2 regions of the Streptomyces sp. NPDC046335 genome follow, and region 2 is predicted to be linked to the other one. Evidence: riboswitches for the same ligand, from Rfam matches in the RefSeq annotation. Region 2 holds a riboswitch; the other holds the start of a gene.
What was found. A riboswitch is a leader RNA that binds a small molecule or an ion and turns the genes downstream of it on or off. The one in region 2 is predicted to bind glycine.
Positions count from the first base shown of each region.

Region 1: linked by a shared signal. The riboswitch ahead of gcvP (aminomethyl-transferring glycine dehydrogenase) and the one ahead of gcvT (glycine cleavage system aminomethyltransferase GcvT) in region 2 are both predicted to bind glycine.

Region 1 is NZ_JBVJFF010000030.1:6,726-14,859, forward strand. It holds gene ftsR (transcriptional regulator FtsR) at 1-733, shown strand, start outside; gene ACZ6JY_RS40140 (bifunctional nuclease family protein) at 831-1,304, shown strand; gene ACZ6JY_RS40145 (MerR family transcriptional regulator) at 1,474-2,091, shown strand; gene ACZ6JY_RS40150 (DNA polymerase IV) at 2,139-3,524, shown strand; gene ACZ6JY_RS40155 (PRC-barrel domain-containing protein) at 3,564-3,941, opposite strand; glycine riboswitch at 4,093-4,191, shown strand; gene gcvP (aminomethyl-transferring glycine dehydrogenase) at 4,391-7,276, shown strand; gene ACZ6JY_RS40165 (DUF5999 family protein) at 7,410-7,616, opposite strand; gene ACZ6JY_RS40170 (hypothetical protein) at 7,931-8,134, opposite strand, start outside.
Region 2 is NZ_JBVJFF010000011.1:273,653-281,786, forward strand. It holds gene ACZ6JY_RS27300 (ABC transporter permease) at 1-662, opposite strand, end outside; gene ACZ6JY_RS27305 (ABC transporter substrate-binding protein) at 810-2,567, opposite strand; gene ACZ6JY_RS27310 (ABC transporter permease) at 2,672-3,676, opposite strand; gene ACZ6JY_RS27315 (enhanced serine sensitivity protein SseB C-terminal domain-containing protein) at 3,983-4,756, opposite strand; gene ACZ6JY_RS27320 (enhanced serine sensitivity protein SseB) at 4,908-5,687, opposite strand; gene ACZ6JY_RS27325 (AAA family ATPase) at 5,759-6,406, opposite strand; glycine riboswitch at 6,612-6,731, shown strand; glycine riboswitch at 6,732-6,844, shown strand; gene gcvT (glycine cleavage system aminomethyltransferase GcvT) at 6,880-8,004, shown strand; gene gcvH (glycine cleavage system protein GcvH) at 8,105-8,134, shown strand, end outside.

The DNA.
Region 1 (8,134 bases), on a different contig from region 2:
AACACCGAGGGGCGGTGCCGACACCGGCACCGCCGCGGACCGTCGGCTGATGAGCATCGGTGCCGTGCTGAACACGCTGCGTGACGAGTTCCCCGAGGTCACGATCTCCAAGATCCGCTTCCTGGAGTCCGAGGGGCTCATCGAGCCGCAGCGCACCCCTTCCGGCTACCGGAAGTTCAGCCCGGAGGATGTCGAGCGTCTCGGCCACGTCCTGCGGATACAGCGGGACCACTATCTGCCGCTCAAGGTCATCCGTGAGTACCTCGACGCGCTGGAGCGCGGCGAGCGGGCCCCTCTGCCCTCCCTGGGGCGCCAGCGGGGCCCGGGTGACGCGGAGAGCCAGGAAGAGCTCGAAGGCCCCACGGCGGCCCGCGTGGGCCGTGACGAGCTGCTCGCCCTCGCCGAGATCGACGAGAAGCAGCTCGAGGAGTGGGAGACGTACGGACTGGTCGCGCAACTGCCCGACGGCGGATACGAGGCGGAGGCGGTCACGGTGGCCTCACTCGTCGTCGAGCTCGGGAGGTTCGGGATCGAGCCACGGCATCTGCGCGCCATGAAGTCCGCCGCCGAGCGGGAGGCCGGTCTCGTCGACCAGGTCGTCGCACCGCTGCGGCGCCACCGCAACCCGCAGACCAGGGCACATGCCGAGGCCCGCACCAAGGAGCTCGCCGGCCTGACCGGAAAGCTCCATTCGGCCCTCGTGCAGACCGCCCTCGGGATCAGACTGCCGTGACCGGCCGGGCGTCCTCGGACGCCCGGCGGGCCGCCCGCGCCGTACTCGGCGGGTGCCCGACTACCCAAACCTGCCGACCACGTCCTAGGGTTGCTGTGTGAACGAGCTCGACGTCGTAGGTGTCCGGGTCGAAATGCCCTCCAACCAGCCGATCGTGCTCCTGCGTGAAGTGGGAGGCGACCGGTACCTCCCCATCTGGATCGGACCAGGTGAGGCGACCGCCATCGCCTTCGCGCAGCAGGGCATGGCACCCGCACGGCCGCTGACCCACGACCTTTTCAAGGACGTGCTGGAAGCGGTGGGCCAGGAGCTCTCCGAAGTGCGCATCACCGACCTGCGGGAAGGGGTCTTCTACGCCGAGCTGGTCTTCGCCAGCGGCGTGGAGGTGAGCGCGAGACCGTCCGACGCCATAGCGCTGGCGCTGCGCACCGGTACGCCGATCTACGGCAGCGACGGGGTGCTGGACGACGCCGGGATCGCGATCCCGGACGAGCAGGAGGACGAGGTGGAGAAGTTCCGCGAGTTCCTCGACCAGATCTCCCCCGAGGACTTCGGCACCAACAGCCAGTGAGCCGCTTCCGGCGGCCGGCTCCGGGCCATCCGGCCAGCCTTTCCCCGCGACGGGGTACGCGAAACCACTCTCAGGGTGATTATCACTCGGCGTGGCGAGTGTGGCGATCGTTGACGAGCCCCTGGTGACTGCCTACCGTCGAGAAGGCAGGTCAAGGACGGAGGTCGGCGTGAGAAGCAGCGGCGACGGTACGGCGGTGGGTGGCCCGTACCCGTTTCACGGCAGCGCGGCCGATCACTCTCCGAAACGACCGATGGCGGTCCAGGGGAGCGGGGAAGCCACGTCGGAGAATTCCGAGCAGATCGGTTACCGGGGGCCGACGGCCTGCGCGGCCGCGGGCATCACGTACCGCCAGCTGGACTACTGGGCCCGGACGGGCCTGGTCGAGCCCAGTGTGCGGGCCACGGGCGGCTCCGGGCTCCAGCGGCTCTACAGCTTCCGGGACGTCGTCGTCCTGAAGATCGTCAAGCGGCTGCTCGACACCGGGGTGTCGTTGCAGAACATCCGGACGACGGTGCAGCACCTGCGGCACGGCGGGTACCGCGATCTCGAGCGGATGACGCTGATGAGCGACGGCGCCACGGTCTACGAGTGCACGTCGCCCGCTGAGGTCCATGAGCTGCTCCAGGGCGGGCAGGGCGTCTTCGGGATCGCCGTGGGCGTGGTGTGGCGCGACGTCGATGCCGCGCTGTCCCAGCTGCACGGAGAGCGCGTGGACACCGGCGAGACGCTCATCGGCCACAACCCCGCCGACGAGCTCGCCAGACGGCGCAACAAGGCGGTCTGAGCCGGGCGGACGGGGCATTGTCAGTGGCGTAGGGCAGCATCGACGTCGTGAGAAGCGCGCCGACGATCCTGCATCTGGACATGGATGCCTTCTACGCGTCCGCGGAACAGGCCGCGAAGCCCAGTCTGCGCGGAAAGGCCGTGGTGGTGGGCGGTCTCGGCCCGCGAGGCGTGGTGGCGACGGCGTCGTACGAGGCGCGGCTCTTCGGTGTGCACTCCGCGATGCCCATGGGCCAGGCGCGCAGGCTCGCGCCGAACGCGGCCTATCTCGTGCCCCGCTTCGGTCTGTACCGCGAGATCAGCGAGCAGGTGATGGGGCTGCTGCGGGAGCTGTCGCCCCTGGTGGAGCCGCTCAGCCTGGACGAGGCCTTCGTGGACCTGGAGGCGGGCGGCGTCGCGGACGACGCGGCGTCGGCGAGAGCTGTGGGGGAGCGGCTGCGGGCGGACATCAGGGCGGTCACCGGGCTGACGGGGTCGGTGGGGCTCGCCGTCTGCAAGATGCTGGCGAAGATCGCCTCGGAGGAGGCCAAGCCGGACGGGCTCGTGCTGATCGCGCCGGGCACGGAGCGGGCGCTGCTCGCGCCGATGTCGGTGCGGACGCTGCCCGGGGTGGGGCCTGCCACGGGTGACCATCTGCGGCGGGCCGGGATCACCACGGTCGAGGAGATCGCGGAGGCCGGGGAGGACGAGCTCGTCCGGCTGCTCGGGAAGGCGCACGGGGTCTCGCTGTACGCGATGGCGCTGGCGCACGACGAGCGGCCCGTGGTGGCCGAGCGGGACACCAAGTCGGTGAGCGTCGAGGACACGTACGACGTGGACATCCACGACCGGGTGCGGGTCAGGACGGAGGTCGCGCGGCTCGCCGACCGGTGCGTGCAGCGGCTGCGGGCCGCGGGGCACTCGGGTCGGACCATCGTGCTGAAGGTGCGGCGCTTCGACTTCTCGACCCTGACGCGGTCCGAGACGCTGCGCGGGCCGACGGACGACCCCGCGGTGGTCAGGGAGGCCGCGGCGCGGCTCCTGGAGTCCGTGGACACCACGGGAGGCGTGCGGCTGCTCGGCGTGGGCGTCACGGGGCTCGCCGACTACACCCAGGAGGACCTCTTCGCGCAGGCCGCGGAGGCCGCCGCGGAGCCCGCGGAGGAGGTGCCGGAGCCGGTGGGGGGCGAGGCCGTCCTCGGCCCGGAGACGGAGCCCGCCGAGGCGCCTGAGCCGCCGGTGGAGCGCCGCTGGACGGCCGGTCACGATGTGCGGCACGCCGAGTACGGACACGGCTGGGTGCAGGGCAGTGGCCTCGGCCGGGTGACGGTGCGCTTCGAGACGCCGCAGTCGGAGCCGGGCCGCGTGCGCACGTTCAGGACGGACGACCCGAAACTGGAGCCGGCGGAGCCGCTGCCGCTGGTGGACGGGGGGCCGCTGGTGGATGAGGGGTGACGACCGAAGGCCGGCCGGCGGGCTTGCCGGGGGAGGCGGTCAGGCTGGGTCCTGGTCTGCCACCTGGCCGAAATCGCGGTCCGGAGGCGGAGCGAGCGGAGCTGTCGTGTCCAGGCCGTAGTGGTGGTAGAGCTGGACCTCCTGCGCCGGGGAGAGGTGGCGGCCGACGCCGAAGTCGGGGGCGTCCTTGATCAGGGCGCGGTCGAAGGGGATGCGGAGGGTGCCGTCGCCGACGAGCTCGCTCGGCTCCAGCGGGACGAAGGCGTCGCGGCTGAACAGGCCGGTGCGTATCGCCGCCCACTCCGGGGCGCCGGTGGCGTCGTCGAGGTAGATTTCGTCGATCGTGCCGATTTTCGCCCCGTTCCGGTCGAACGCCTTGCGGCCGATCAGGTTGCGCGGATCGATGTCGGTTCGCACGGGCCCTCCAGCTGGTCGCGGGGTGACGGACACCGGGATATGGGGACAACTCATCATTGTTCGTTCGTACTCACTACGAAAGAGCACTTCGAGGCAGGCGGCCACTCGAGGGATCGGCCATGGTCCTCGCTGGTAGGCTGGCGACGGCTGCTGATCCCGTGCGGGAGAGCTCTCCGGACCGCAAGTCCGGAGGCGCCGAAGGAGCAAATCCTCCCCGGAATCTCTCAGGCACCCGTACCGCACGGACGAGGTCACTCTGGAAAGCAGGGCGGGCGTCGGGCGGGCACGCCCGGGACCCTCCCTCACCGACGGTGAAAGCCGGTCGGCGTCTTCGCAGGTCGAGGGTGTCGCCGGTGAAGCTCTCAGGTTGAGATGACAGAGGGGGAGGCCGTCCGGGTACCCGCGTCGAGGTACCCCTCGTAGGTCGTGCAGACCAGGAGGCCTCCGCAATGACTGCCACCCATATCCCGCTCGCCGCACTGGAGCAGGGCATCCCCTTCGAGCAGCGGCACATAGGGCCCGACGCCGCGGCACAGGCCAAGATGCTCGCCCAGGTCGGGTACGGCTCGCTGGACGACCTCACGGCCGCCGCGGTGCCGGATGTGATCAAGAACGCCGAGGCGCTCGACCTGCCCGGCGCCCGCAGCGAGGCCGAGGTCCTCGCCGAACTGCGTTCGCTCGCGGACCGCAACCAGGTCCTGGACTCCATGATCGGCCTCGGGTACTACGGGACGTTCACGCCGCCGGTGATCCTGCGGAACGTGATGGAGAACCCCGCCTGGTACACCGCCTACACGCCGTACCAGCCCGAGATCTCGCAGGGGCGCCTGGAGGCGCTGCTGAACTTCCAGACCATGGTCGCCGAGCTGACCGGCCTGCCCACCTCCGGCGCCTCCCTCCTCGACGAGGGCACCGCCGCCGCCGAGGCCATGGCCCTCTCGCGGCGCATGGGCAAGGTCAAGAACGGCGTGTACGTGGTCGACGCGGACGCGCTGCCGCAGACCATCGCCGTCATCCAGACGCGCGCCGAGCCGGCCGGCGTCGAGATCGTCGTCGCCGACCTGAGCGACGGCATCCCGGCCGAGGTCGCCGAGCGCGGCATCGTGGGCCTGCTGGTGCAGTACCCGGGCGCCTCCGGTGCCGTCCGCGACATCAAGCCGCTGATCGACCGGGCGCACGAGCTCGGCGCGGTCGTCACCGTCGCCGCCGACCTGCTCGCCCTGACGCTGCTCACCTCGCCCGGCGATCTTGGCGCCGACATCGCCGTCGGCACGACCCAGCGCTTCGGCGTCCCCATGGGCTTCGGCGGTCCGCACGCCGGTTACATGGCGGTGCGCGAGAACTTCGCGCGCAGCCTGCCGGGGCGCCTGGTGGGCGTCTCGGTCGACGTCGACGGCAACAAGGCCTACCGGCTCGCGCTCCAGACCCGTGAGCAGCACATCCGCCGCGAGAAGGCCACCAGCAACATCTGTACCGCCCAGGTGCTGCTCGCCGTCATGGCCGGGATGTACGCGGTGTACCACGGGCCCGAGGGCCTGAAGTCCATCGCGCGCCGCACCCACCGGTATGCCACGCTGCTCGCCGCCGGCCTCACCGGCGGCGGTTACGAGGTCGTCCACGGCGCCTACTTCGACACCATCACGGTGCGGGCGCCCGGCAAGGCCGCGGAACTGGTCGCCGCCGCCCGCGAGGCCGGCGCCAACATCCACCTCGTCGACGCCGACCACGTCTCCCTGGCCTGCGACGAGACGACCACGCGCCGGCAGCTCAGCGCGGTCTGGGGCGCCTTCCGCGTCGACGCCGACGTGGACGCGCTCGACGCCACCGCCGCCGACACGCTGCCCGAGGGCCTGCTGCGCAGCGACGACTACCTCGCGCACCCGGTCTTCCACCAGTACCGCTCCGAGACCTCCATGCTGCGCTACCTGCGCAGGCTCGCCGACCGCGACTACGCGCTCGACCGAGGCATGATCCCGCTGGGCTCCTGCACCATGAAGCTCAACGCGACCACCGAGATGGAGCCGGTCACCTGGCCCGAGTTCGGGCAGCTGCACCCCTTCGCGCCCGCCGAGCAGGCGCAGGGCTACCTCACCCTCATCCGTGAGCTGGAGGAGAGGCTCGCCGAGGTCACCGGGTACGACAAGGTCTCCCTCCAGCCCAACGCCGGATCGCAGGGCGAGCTGGCCGGACTGCTCGCCGTACGCGGGTACCACCGGGCCAACGGCGACGAGCAGCGCACCGTCTGCCTCATCCCCTCCTCCGCGCACGGGACGAACGCGGCGAGCGCCGTCATGGCGGGCATGAAGGTCGTGGTCGTCAAGACCGCCGACGACGGCGAGGTCGACGTCGAGGACCTGCGGGCCAAGATCGAGAAGCACCGCGACGAGCTGTCCGTGCTGATGATCACCTACCCCTCGACGCACGGCGTCTTCGAGGAGCACGTCGCCGACATCTGCGCGGAGGTGCACGAGGCCGGCGGCCAGGTGTACGTGGACGGGGCCAACCTCAACGCGCTGGTGGGTCTCGCCAAGCCGGGCCACTTCGGCGGCGACGTCTCGCACCTGAACCTGCACAAGACCTTCTGTATCCCGCACGGCGGCGGCGGCCCCGGCGTCGGCCCGGTCGGCGTCCGCGAGCACCTCGCGCCCTACCTCCCGAACCACCCGCTGCAGCCCGCCGCCGGTCCCGAGACCGGCGTGGGACCGATCTCCGCGGCGCCGTGGGGTTCCGCCGGAATCCTGCCGATCTCCTGGTCGTACGTGCGCCTCATGGGCGGCGAGGGCCTCAAGCGCGCCTCCCAGGTCGCGGTGCTCTCCGCCAACTACATCGCCAAGCGCCTGGAGCCGCACTACCCCGTGCTCTACACCGGCCCCGCCGGTCTCGTCGCGCACGAGTGCATCGTCGACCTGCGGCCGCTCAGCAAGGCGACCGGCGTCAGCGTCGACGACATCGCCAAGCGGCTCATCGACTACGGCTTCCACGCGCCGACCATGTCGTTCCCGGTGGCGGGGACGCTGATGATCGAGCCGACGGAGAGCGAGGACCTGAACGAGATCGACCGGTTCTGCGAGGCGATGATCGCCATCCGCCGGGAGATCGAGAAGGTCGGCTCCGGCGAGTGGGCCGCCGACGACAATCCGCTGCGCAACGCCCCGCACACCGCCGCCGCGCTGAGCGGTGAGTGGGAGCACGGCTACAGCCGCGAGGAGGCCGTCTTCCCCGCCGGAGTCGCCCCCTCGGACAAGTACTGGCCGCCGGTGCGCCGCATCGACCAGGCGTACGGCGACCGGAACCTCGTCTGCTCCTGCCCGCCGCTGGACGCGTACGAGGACTGATGCCGGTGCCCGTGCGCCACGGGCATGCGTCGGGGCCGGTCCGGAGAGTGTTCTCCGGGCCGGCCCCTCGGCTGTCTGCCGCGATCACGTGGATCGCGTGGGATGCCTGTCCGTGCGGCTGTGCCGGCGGCGATCAGGCGGCCGTCATGATCTGGTCGGTGCCCAGCGGTCGGTGCGGGGCGATGATCTGGCCGTCCGGCAGCAGCTCACCGGTGTCCTCGAAGAGCAGGACGCCGTTGCACAGCAGGCTCCAGCCCTGTTCCGGGTGGCTCGCCGCGAGGAGCGCGGCCTCCCGGTCGGCGGAGTCGGCTGTCGGGCACGGTGGTTGGTGCTGGCACATGGAAGGGTTCTTTCGCTGCGGTGTGATGGCTGTGGCGTCTGTCCTGCGGCTTGTCGCGGTGCTCATGACCGCCCCCCGTTGTAGTCGGTCCGGTCCCAGTGTTGCCCTACGGGCGTCAATCCGCAGGGATTTTGCAGCAGCGGTTCCTACTGCTTAATGACGTATCACCCGGCCGAACGGTTCAGTCCAACTCCACTGCCTCTTCGGGTGGTTCGGGGTGGCCCGACCGGGCTAGTCCACTTGGGTGGGAACAGCGTCGTGCCCCGCGGCCGGGGGCAGCGGGGCACGAAGGGACGCGAGGGGCCCGGCGTTCGTCAGACGGGCGACCTCAGCAGAGGGCTGGGGGACAGCCGCAGGGTGAGGACCTGGAGCAACTCGGCGACGCGGTGCGGACGGTGGGCCGCGATGCCGGGCGGCGCGGGCGCGAGGGGCACCAGCAGATCGGTGGCGGCGAGCGGGCCCTCGGCGCCGTCGTCCGTGCAGTCGCGGTGCAGCCAGAGCGTCAGCATGTACAGCTC
Region 2 (8,134 bases):
GCGCGGGTGAGCCGTGCGTACATCGCGGCGTTGAGGAAGGCGAGCACGATCCACGGCAGGATCAGCGTCTGGAGCCAGACGTCGATCGAGTCGTCGGTACTCAGGCTGTCCGCGATCTTCACCCAGCCGAGATTGTGGACGAAGACGCCCATCGCGATCATGCCGGTGAAGAAGACGGGGAGCGAGACGCCGCCGAGGGCGGTCGTCATCGCGGCGCGGTCCCAGATGGTTCCGCGGCGGAGCGCGGAGATGACACCGGTGAGGACACCGCCCGCGAGCCACAGCACACAGGCTCCGGCGGCGAGGGCGCCGGTGACGGGCAGCGCTTCCTTGAGGGTCTCCCAGACGGGCGCCTCGGTACGGAAGGAGTAGCCGAAGCAGGGCGCCGGGCAGTGCGTGACGTCACTGCCGTTGACGTAGTCGCGCCCCATCGGGATGCCCTTGATGAAGTCCCAGAACTGGACGAGCAGCGGGTCGCTGAGTCCCAGTTTGGTCCGGATTCCCTCGATCTGCTCGGCTCCGGTGGCCTTGCCGGCGAAGAGGACGGCGATGTCCTGTCCCGCCCACTTGGGCAGCATGAAGAAGACGGTGAAGGTCGCGAGCAGTACGACCAGCACCATGATGATTACGGCGATCAGGCGCCGGATGAGATAAGCAAGCACTGTGCGCGGCCCGGCGGTGGCCGGGACCCCCTTGTGAGGAGTCCCGGCCACCGCCCGGGGCCATCACCTGCCCTTCGGACTGGCGGGATTCGGCGGCGGTGTTCGTTCAACTACGGGTACTGCCAACTACGGGTGCTGCGGGAGCTGTTACTTCACGACGCCGAGGGAGACGTAGTCGTAACGGCCGTTGTAGCCGTCGGACATGTAGGCGTTGGTCAGCCGCGGTCCGCGCCAGGTGATGTTCTTCTCGTAGAGGAAGGGCATCCAGTCGGCGTTGTCGAGGATCTTCTTGTCGAGCTCCTTGTAGATCTCGCCGGCCTTGGCCGGGTCGGTCTCCGCGATCGCCTTGTCGAAGAGGCCGTCGACCTTCTTGTCCTTGATCTGCGACTCGTTGTAGTTACCGGTCGGGTTCAGGAAGCGGCTGTCGAACAGCGGCTGCGCGTAACCCTGGCCGGACGGGAAGTCCGGGCCCCAGCCGCTCATCGTCATGCCGTAGCCGCGCTTCTTCACGACGGAGGGCGAGCCGGTGATGCTGGCGGTGTCGGCGCCGTCGAGGGCGTCGACCTCGACGTTGATGCCGGCCTTCTTGAGCTGCTCCTGGAGCGCCTCGGCCGTGTCGACCTCACCCGGGTTGTTGTTGCGGGCGGTCAGCTTGGTGGAGAAGCCGCCCGGCTTGCCGCACTTCTTCAGCTCGTCCTTGGCCTTGGCCAGGTCCGGCTTGCCCTTGCGCTCCAGGACCCCGTACGGGTCGTACTCGCTGTAGCCCGGGATCGCCTTCGGGAAGGTGCTGTTGGCGATGTCACCGGCCGCGACCTTGCCGCCGCGGGTCTGCTGGAGGCTCGCGAAGTCGGTGGCGTAGAAGACGGCCTTGCGGCAGTGGGCGTCGTCGAAGGGCTCCGCCGTGTGGATCAGGGCGACGTAGCGCACGAAGGACGTGTGCATGTTGTCGACGCTGTCACGGTGTTCCTGCACGGCCGTGACACGGCCGGACTGGGTCATGCCCGTGCCGTTCATGTCGAGGTCGTAGTCGCCCTCCATCAACTTCTTGTCGTTCTCCTCCAGGTTGGCGGAGATCGTCACGTCGATCTTGTCGGGCAGCGCCGCGCGGATCGGGTCCGAGGACTTCTTCCACTTGTCGTTGCGGACGAGGACGATCTTCTTGCCGGCCTTGTACGACTGGAACTTGTACGGGCCCGAGGAGAACGGCCGCTGGGTGTACTTCGCCTTGGTGTCCTTGGCCTCCTTCACCGGCGAACCGGTGGGCATGGCCAGGAACTGCTCGAAGTCACCGTTGCGCTTGGGCAGCTTGAAGATGATGGTCTGGTCGTCGGGCGTCTCGATCGCGTCGAGCTCGCCCTTGTCCTTGTACGGGCCCTTGTACTTGCCCTTGGGGTCGAGCGTCTGCCTGATGTAGCCGGGGCCACCGGTGATGGTGTCCGTCGCCCAGGCGCGCTCGATGCCGTACTTGATGTCCTTGGAGGTCAGCTTCGAGCCGTCCTCCCAGGTCAGACCGTCACGCAGCTTGTACGTGTAGGTCTTGCCGTCGTCCGAGATCTTCGCCGTGGAGGTGGCGAGGTCGGGGACCAGCTTGGTGCCCGCCTTGCCCGGCTTGGTGTCGTACGTGATGAGCTGGCGGGTGTAGAAGCGCATGAAGTCCCACGACATGCCGTAGTAGGCACGCTGGGGGTCGGCCGAGTCGAGGTCCTGCTTGCCGACCATCTTCAGCGTGCCCCCCGTCTTCTTCGAGGGATTGGCGACCTTGTTCAGCGCGGCGTTGTAGCCGGCACCCTTCGAGTCACCGTCTCCGTCACCGTCACCGCCGCCGCACGCCGTGGTGGTCACCAGCGCCGCGACCACGAGGGCCGCACCAGCGGTGAGCCGACGTTTCGAGGAAACTGTGGGCATTTTCTCGTAACCTCCGAGATTCGCGGTCCCTGGCCGTCTGCTGCCTGAGAACCATGGGGGTAGAGCCACCTGACATGCGGCAGGGGCGAGTCGGTCGAGGACTTCTAACGCGTCCCCTTCGGGTCGAGCGCGTCACGCAGCCCGTCGCCGAAGAGGTTGAAGGCCAGGACGGTGATGAAGATCGTCACACCGGGGAAGACCATGAACATCGGGTCGTGCTCGTAGGTTTCGAGCGCGTCGCGCAGCATGCCGCCCCAGGAGGCCGTCGGCGGCTTCACACCGGCGCCGAGGAAGCTCAGGGCCGCCTCCGTGAGGATGTTGGTCGGGATCATCAGCGTCGCGTAGACGGTGATCGGCGCGACCAGGTTGGGCAGCAGCTCGCGGAAGAGGATGTGGCGCTTGCCGCCGCCGAGGCTGCGGGCCGCCTCGACGTACTCGCGCTCACGCAGCGAAAGAGTCTGGCCCCTGACGATGCGTCCGACGTACGGCCAGCCGAAGAAGCCGATGACCAGGACGAGGATCGCGACGCGCACGCTGGTGCCGGTCAGGCCCAGCAGGTCGTCGGGGAGCACGGAGACCAGGGAGATGATGAAGAGCAGCTGCGGGAACGAGAGCAGCACGTCCATCACACGGCTGATCAGGGCGTCGACCCAGCCGCCGAAGTAACCGGCGATGATCCCGAAGAGGGTGCCGAGCGCCACGGCGACGATGGCCGCGAGGAACGCCACGAGGAGCGAGATCCGGGCGCCGTAGACGATGCGGCTGAAGACGTCGCGGCCCTTGTTGGGCTCGACCCCGAAGAGGAAGTCGCCGCTCACACCGCCGAGCGCGCCCTTGGGCAGGTTGGTCAGCTCATCGAGCTCGTCCTGGTGGAAGTCGTTGGGCGGGTGGCCGAGCAGGCTCACGATCAGCGGCGCGAAGACCGCGACCAGGACCAGGAGAACCACGGTGATGCCGCCCGCGAGGGCGACCTTGTCCCGCTTCAGGCGGTTCCAGGCGATCTGCTTGAGGGACCGTCCCTCGACCTTCTTCACCCCTGCACCAACTGCGGGAGCGACGTCCTCGGTCGGGTCCGCGTCCGCAGGTGTGTCATGCAATGGTGCCGTCATCGTGGCAGGGACCCCTCTCAACCGGTGGTGACCGGCCCGCACTTGCCGCTGTAGCGACGTGATCGTCCGTCGTACACAGGGGCGAAGGCCCCTGGAGCGGGAGTCTTCATCCACGTCGCGATCTGTTACCAGTCTTGAAGGTGAATGGATGCGCAACCGTGATGCTGTTCGAGGTGTTCCGTTATGCGGACGCGTGTGAACGGGGTGCGAACACGGGGCAGTTGGGTCACAAAGCGCCACGGTAGACCATAGGGCCCCTGTCACATCAGAACGGACATCGTCTCCGTTCGCGCTGTTCAGTACCGGTCAGTACTGCGCCGGGTAGCCGTAACCGCCCGCGGGCGCCGGCGCGGCCTGGGCCTCGCGGTCGTAGAACGGCCTGGTGCTGGCTCGCAGCCACATCGCCACCGGGTCGTAGTCGTCGGACATCGCGACGGTCGACACGGGGAGCCCGTCGGGGACGGCGGCGATGGACTGCTGCATCATCGCCCGCACCGCGTCGACCGACGGCGGCGACGTGTCGTACACATCGAGGCCGATGGCCAGATACGGCGCCCCGAGGGCGGGCTGCACCCAGGCGCGGCGCAGCGAGCGCACGGCGGACGTGCGGTGCGCGTTCTGCGTCAGCAGGGCGTAGAACTGAGGGATCTCGATGGCCGGCTCGGTCAGCCTGAGCGGCCCGGCGGGCAGGAGGTCCAGGCCACAGGCGATGCGGCGCAGATCCAGCCACGGGATGCCGACGCCGCCGCCGGGCGCGTGCGGGTTGAGCCAGAGGCCGTAGAGGTCGGGGTAGAGGGTGCGGGCGACGTCGATGCCGCGCACCACTTCATGACCACGGTTCCAGCCACTGGCGGACAGCTCCTGGGCGGAGGTCACACAGGGCGCGTAGCCGAGGCCCTCGACCTCCATGTTCCCGTACTGGGCGTCGGGCGATCCCGCCTGGCCGTGCCAGAGCAGCATCCAGACCTGGTCGGCGGCGAGCGCGCGCAGCAGTGCCTCGTACGCGTCGTAACGCCCCGGCGTCACCTGGCGCAGCATCTGCTCGACCTGCCCTGTCGCGGCCGTGCCCGACGCACTCACCCGTAACCGCCCCTTCACGATGAACCTGGTGGACCCGATCGACCCCGAAGACGCCGGTGTGCCCCGGCGGGGTCATGCAACCAGCTTAAGCGTCGATCCCGGCGCGGACTTGACGTACGCGGCCCCGGGCCCGGCGCGTACTGATATGCGTTCAGCCCGCGTGGAGGTGGAACGGCCGCACCTTGGCGCGCAGCCAGTCGCCCACCGGGTCCTGTGCCACGTCGAGCAGGACGAGGTTCACCGGCCAGGCCACCGGAACCTGCCCGAGGGCGCGGCCGAGGGCCTCCATCGGCAGCTCCCGGGCGTTGCCCTCGAAGGTGGTCAGCTCGACGCCGACGAAGAGGGTGGGCTCATCGGTCTCGATGGCGGCCAGGCAGCGGCGGGCGGTGAGCACGACCCCCGTCGCCTCGAACTCCCGCGCGGCGGCGGCCAGGAAGTCCACCGGGTCCTCCTGCCAGTCCGGCTCGTACAGGCGGACCCGGCCGCCGCTGGTGGGCCCGTCGAGCGGGGTGCGCCCCGCCCGGCAGAGCTCGGCGACGGCCGGGGGCGGCAGGGGAACGCCGACGGTGCCGTCCGGGTTCAGCGCGATGCCGAGCTGCGGCGGCAGGCCGCGGGCGAACTCCACCGCGGGTGCCACCGTGCACCCCATGCGGTCGGCCGCGCCGCCCAGGGCCTGGCGGAACTGCTGCTCGGAGGTGAAGACGGGGACGTACGCCTGGCCCTCGATCTCCAGGGTCGGCAGGTCGAGGGTGCCGCTGTCGGGGCCGCCGCCGCTCGGCAGCGGGATCCACACCTGGCTGCGGCCGAGCACCTCGATGATGCGGCCGCCCGCCGACGCCGGGGCGCCGAGGGAGGCCGCGAGGACCTCCTCCAGTTCGTTGCCCGGCCATCCGACGTACGGGTGTGCCTGTGCCTGCGCCGGAAAATCCATCAGTCCAACCCCTGCTCGCGACCGCTCTGCCTGCGGCTCGACCCTAACGCCGCCGGGAGCCGCCGTGGTCCTCAGCGGTCGAAGGCGATCCCCCGCAGCACCCGTGCCGCCGCGCGGTCCATGAGCACCGCGGAGCCGCAGCCGCGCGGCAGCTCGCCCCGCTCGGCGTCGCCGACCAGGCGGCCGATCGTCCTGCGGTGCCGCGCGAACGCGTACCGCGAGACGCCGCGCCCCCGCTCGCGCTGGCCCTCCAGCGCGGTGTCCGCGGGCACGTCGAGGAGGAGCAGGTGCAGCGTCCTGCCGCGCCGCGCCGCCTCGCGGGCCAGCCAGCGGCGCACCCAGGTCTGGGTACCGCAGTCGTGCACGACGACGCTGACCCCCGAGCGCAGGGTGCGGCGCAGTCCCGCGTAGTGCGCGAGGCGGACGAGGGGGCGGTACACCGCGTACGGGAGGTGGCGCGGCATCCGCGCCGCCCAGCGGTCGCGGGTGTCCTGGGAGTCGACGCGCGGGCCGGTGACGGCCTGCCGCATCAGCGTCGACTTTCCGCCACCGGGCAGCCCGGAGACGACGACCAGGTCGCCCTCGTCGAAGGTGAGGCGGTGCGGGCTGTGTCCCGCCCGCTGCCGCAGGTCCCGGACGACGGCCACCGGAAGCAGCGGTACGCAGCTCTCCCGCGGCGGGGCGGCGGCCTGCCCCGGCAGTGCCACCCCCGTGGTCATGGCATAGCCACTGATCCTGCTGCGCACCGTGATCGGCCTCCCCGTAGCTGTCACGTACTGCTTTCCCCGGCAAGTGTAAAGAGAAGGTAATGCGGCACAAGGGCGCCCAGGTCCGAGGTGCCCCGAAAAGGGGGCGTCCAGGGCCACGGGTCCCCCTCGCGGGAGTCGCGTGCAATGATGTGCCCGCAACTCCATACCGGCCGTTTGAATCCGCGCGGGAGAGTTCCCAGCAGCCGTCGTACGACGTTGTGCGTATGACGTTCTGGGGCGCCGAAGGAGCAAGTCCCTCCCTTGAATCTCTCAGGCCCCGTACCGCGCGGGCGAGGCACATCTGAAAAGCGGACCGTCTCCACGGTCCCACCCAAGGTGCAAGCCGGACGTCCCTCAGTCGGGGCGCTCGCGGCGAACCTCTCAGGTTCCGATGACAGATGGGGAGGATCGACCTCGCCCGTCATGCCCTGGGAGTTCCCTTCATGAGCACTGCCCCCCGTCTCACCGCCCTCGATGCCGTGCATCGAGCGCTCGGCGCGACCATGACCGACTTCGCGGGCTGGGACATGCCGCTGCGGTACGCCAGCGAGCGCGACGAGCACAACGCCGTCCGCACCAAGGCCGGCCTCTTCGACCTCTCCCACATGGGCGAGATCACGGTCACCGGCCCCGAGGCCGTCGACTTCCTGAACTTCTCGCTGGTCGGCAACATCGGCTCCGTCGGTGTCGGCCGCGCCCGCTACACGATGATCGTCGCCGAGGACGGCGGCATCCTGGACGACCTGATCGTCTACCGCCTCGGCGAGACCGAGTACATGGTCGTCGCCAACGCCTCCAACGCCGGGACCGTCCTCGACGAGCTGTCCGGCCGGGTGGCCGGATTCGACGCGGAGGTCCGCGACGACCACGACGCGTACGCGCTGCTCGCCGTCCAGGGCCCCGAGTCCCCCGGCATCCTGAAGTCACTCACCGACGCGGACCTGGACAACCTGAAGTACTACGCGGGCCTGCCCGGCACCGTCGCGGGTGTCCCGGCGCTGATCGCCCGTACGGGTTACACCGGCGAGGACGGCTTCGAGCTCTTCGTCGCTCCCGGTGACGCGGAGAAGCTGTGGGGCGCGCTGATGGAGGCGGGCACGCCCGTCGGCATGGTGCCCGCGGGCCTCTCCTGCCGCGACACCCTGCGCCTTGAGGCGGGCATGCCGCTGTACGGGCACGAGCTGACCGCCGGTCTCACGCCGTTCGACGCCGGGCTCGGCCGGGTCGTGAAGTTCGAGAAGACCTCGCAGTCGGAGAACTTCCTGGGCCGCGCCGCCCTCGCGGCCGCCGCCGAGCGCGCCGAGACCGCCCCGCCGCGCAAGCTGGTCGGTCTGGTCGCCGAGGGCCGCCGGGTGCCGCGCGCGGGCTTCCCCGTGGTCGCCGACGGCAAGGTCATCGGCGAGGTCACCTCCGGCGCCCCGTCGCCGACGCTGGGCAAGCCGATCGCCATGGCCTACGTCGACGCCGAGCACGCCGCCCCCGGGACGCGGGGTGTGGGCGTGGACATCCGCGGCACCCACGAGCCGTACGAGGTCGTGGCGCTGCCGTTCTACAAGCGCCAGAAGTGACACTCGGTGCGCGGGGCCACGGCTCCGTAGCGCCGTGAGTGACCCCACGCACACCGTCCCCGTTCCGCAGCACCCACCCGCGTACAGGAGAATTCAGGACATGAGCAACCCCCAGCAGCTGCGTTACAGC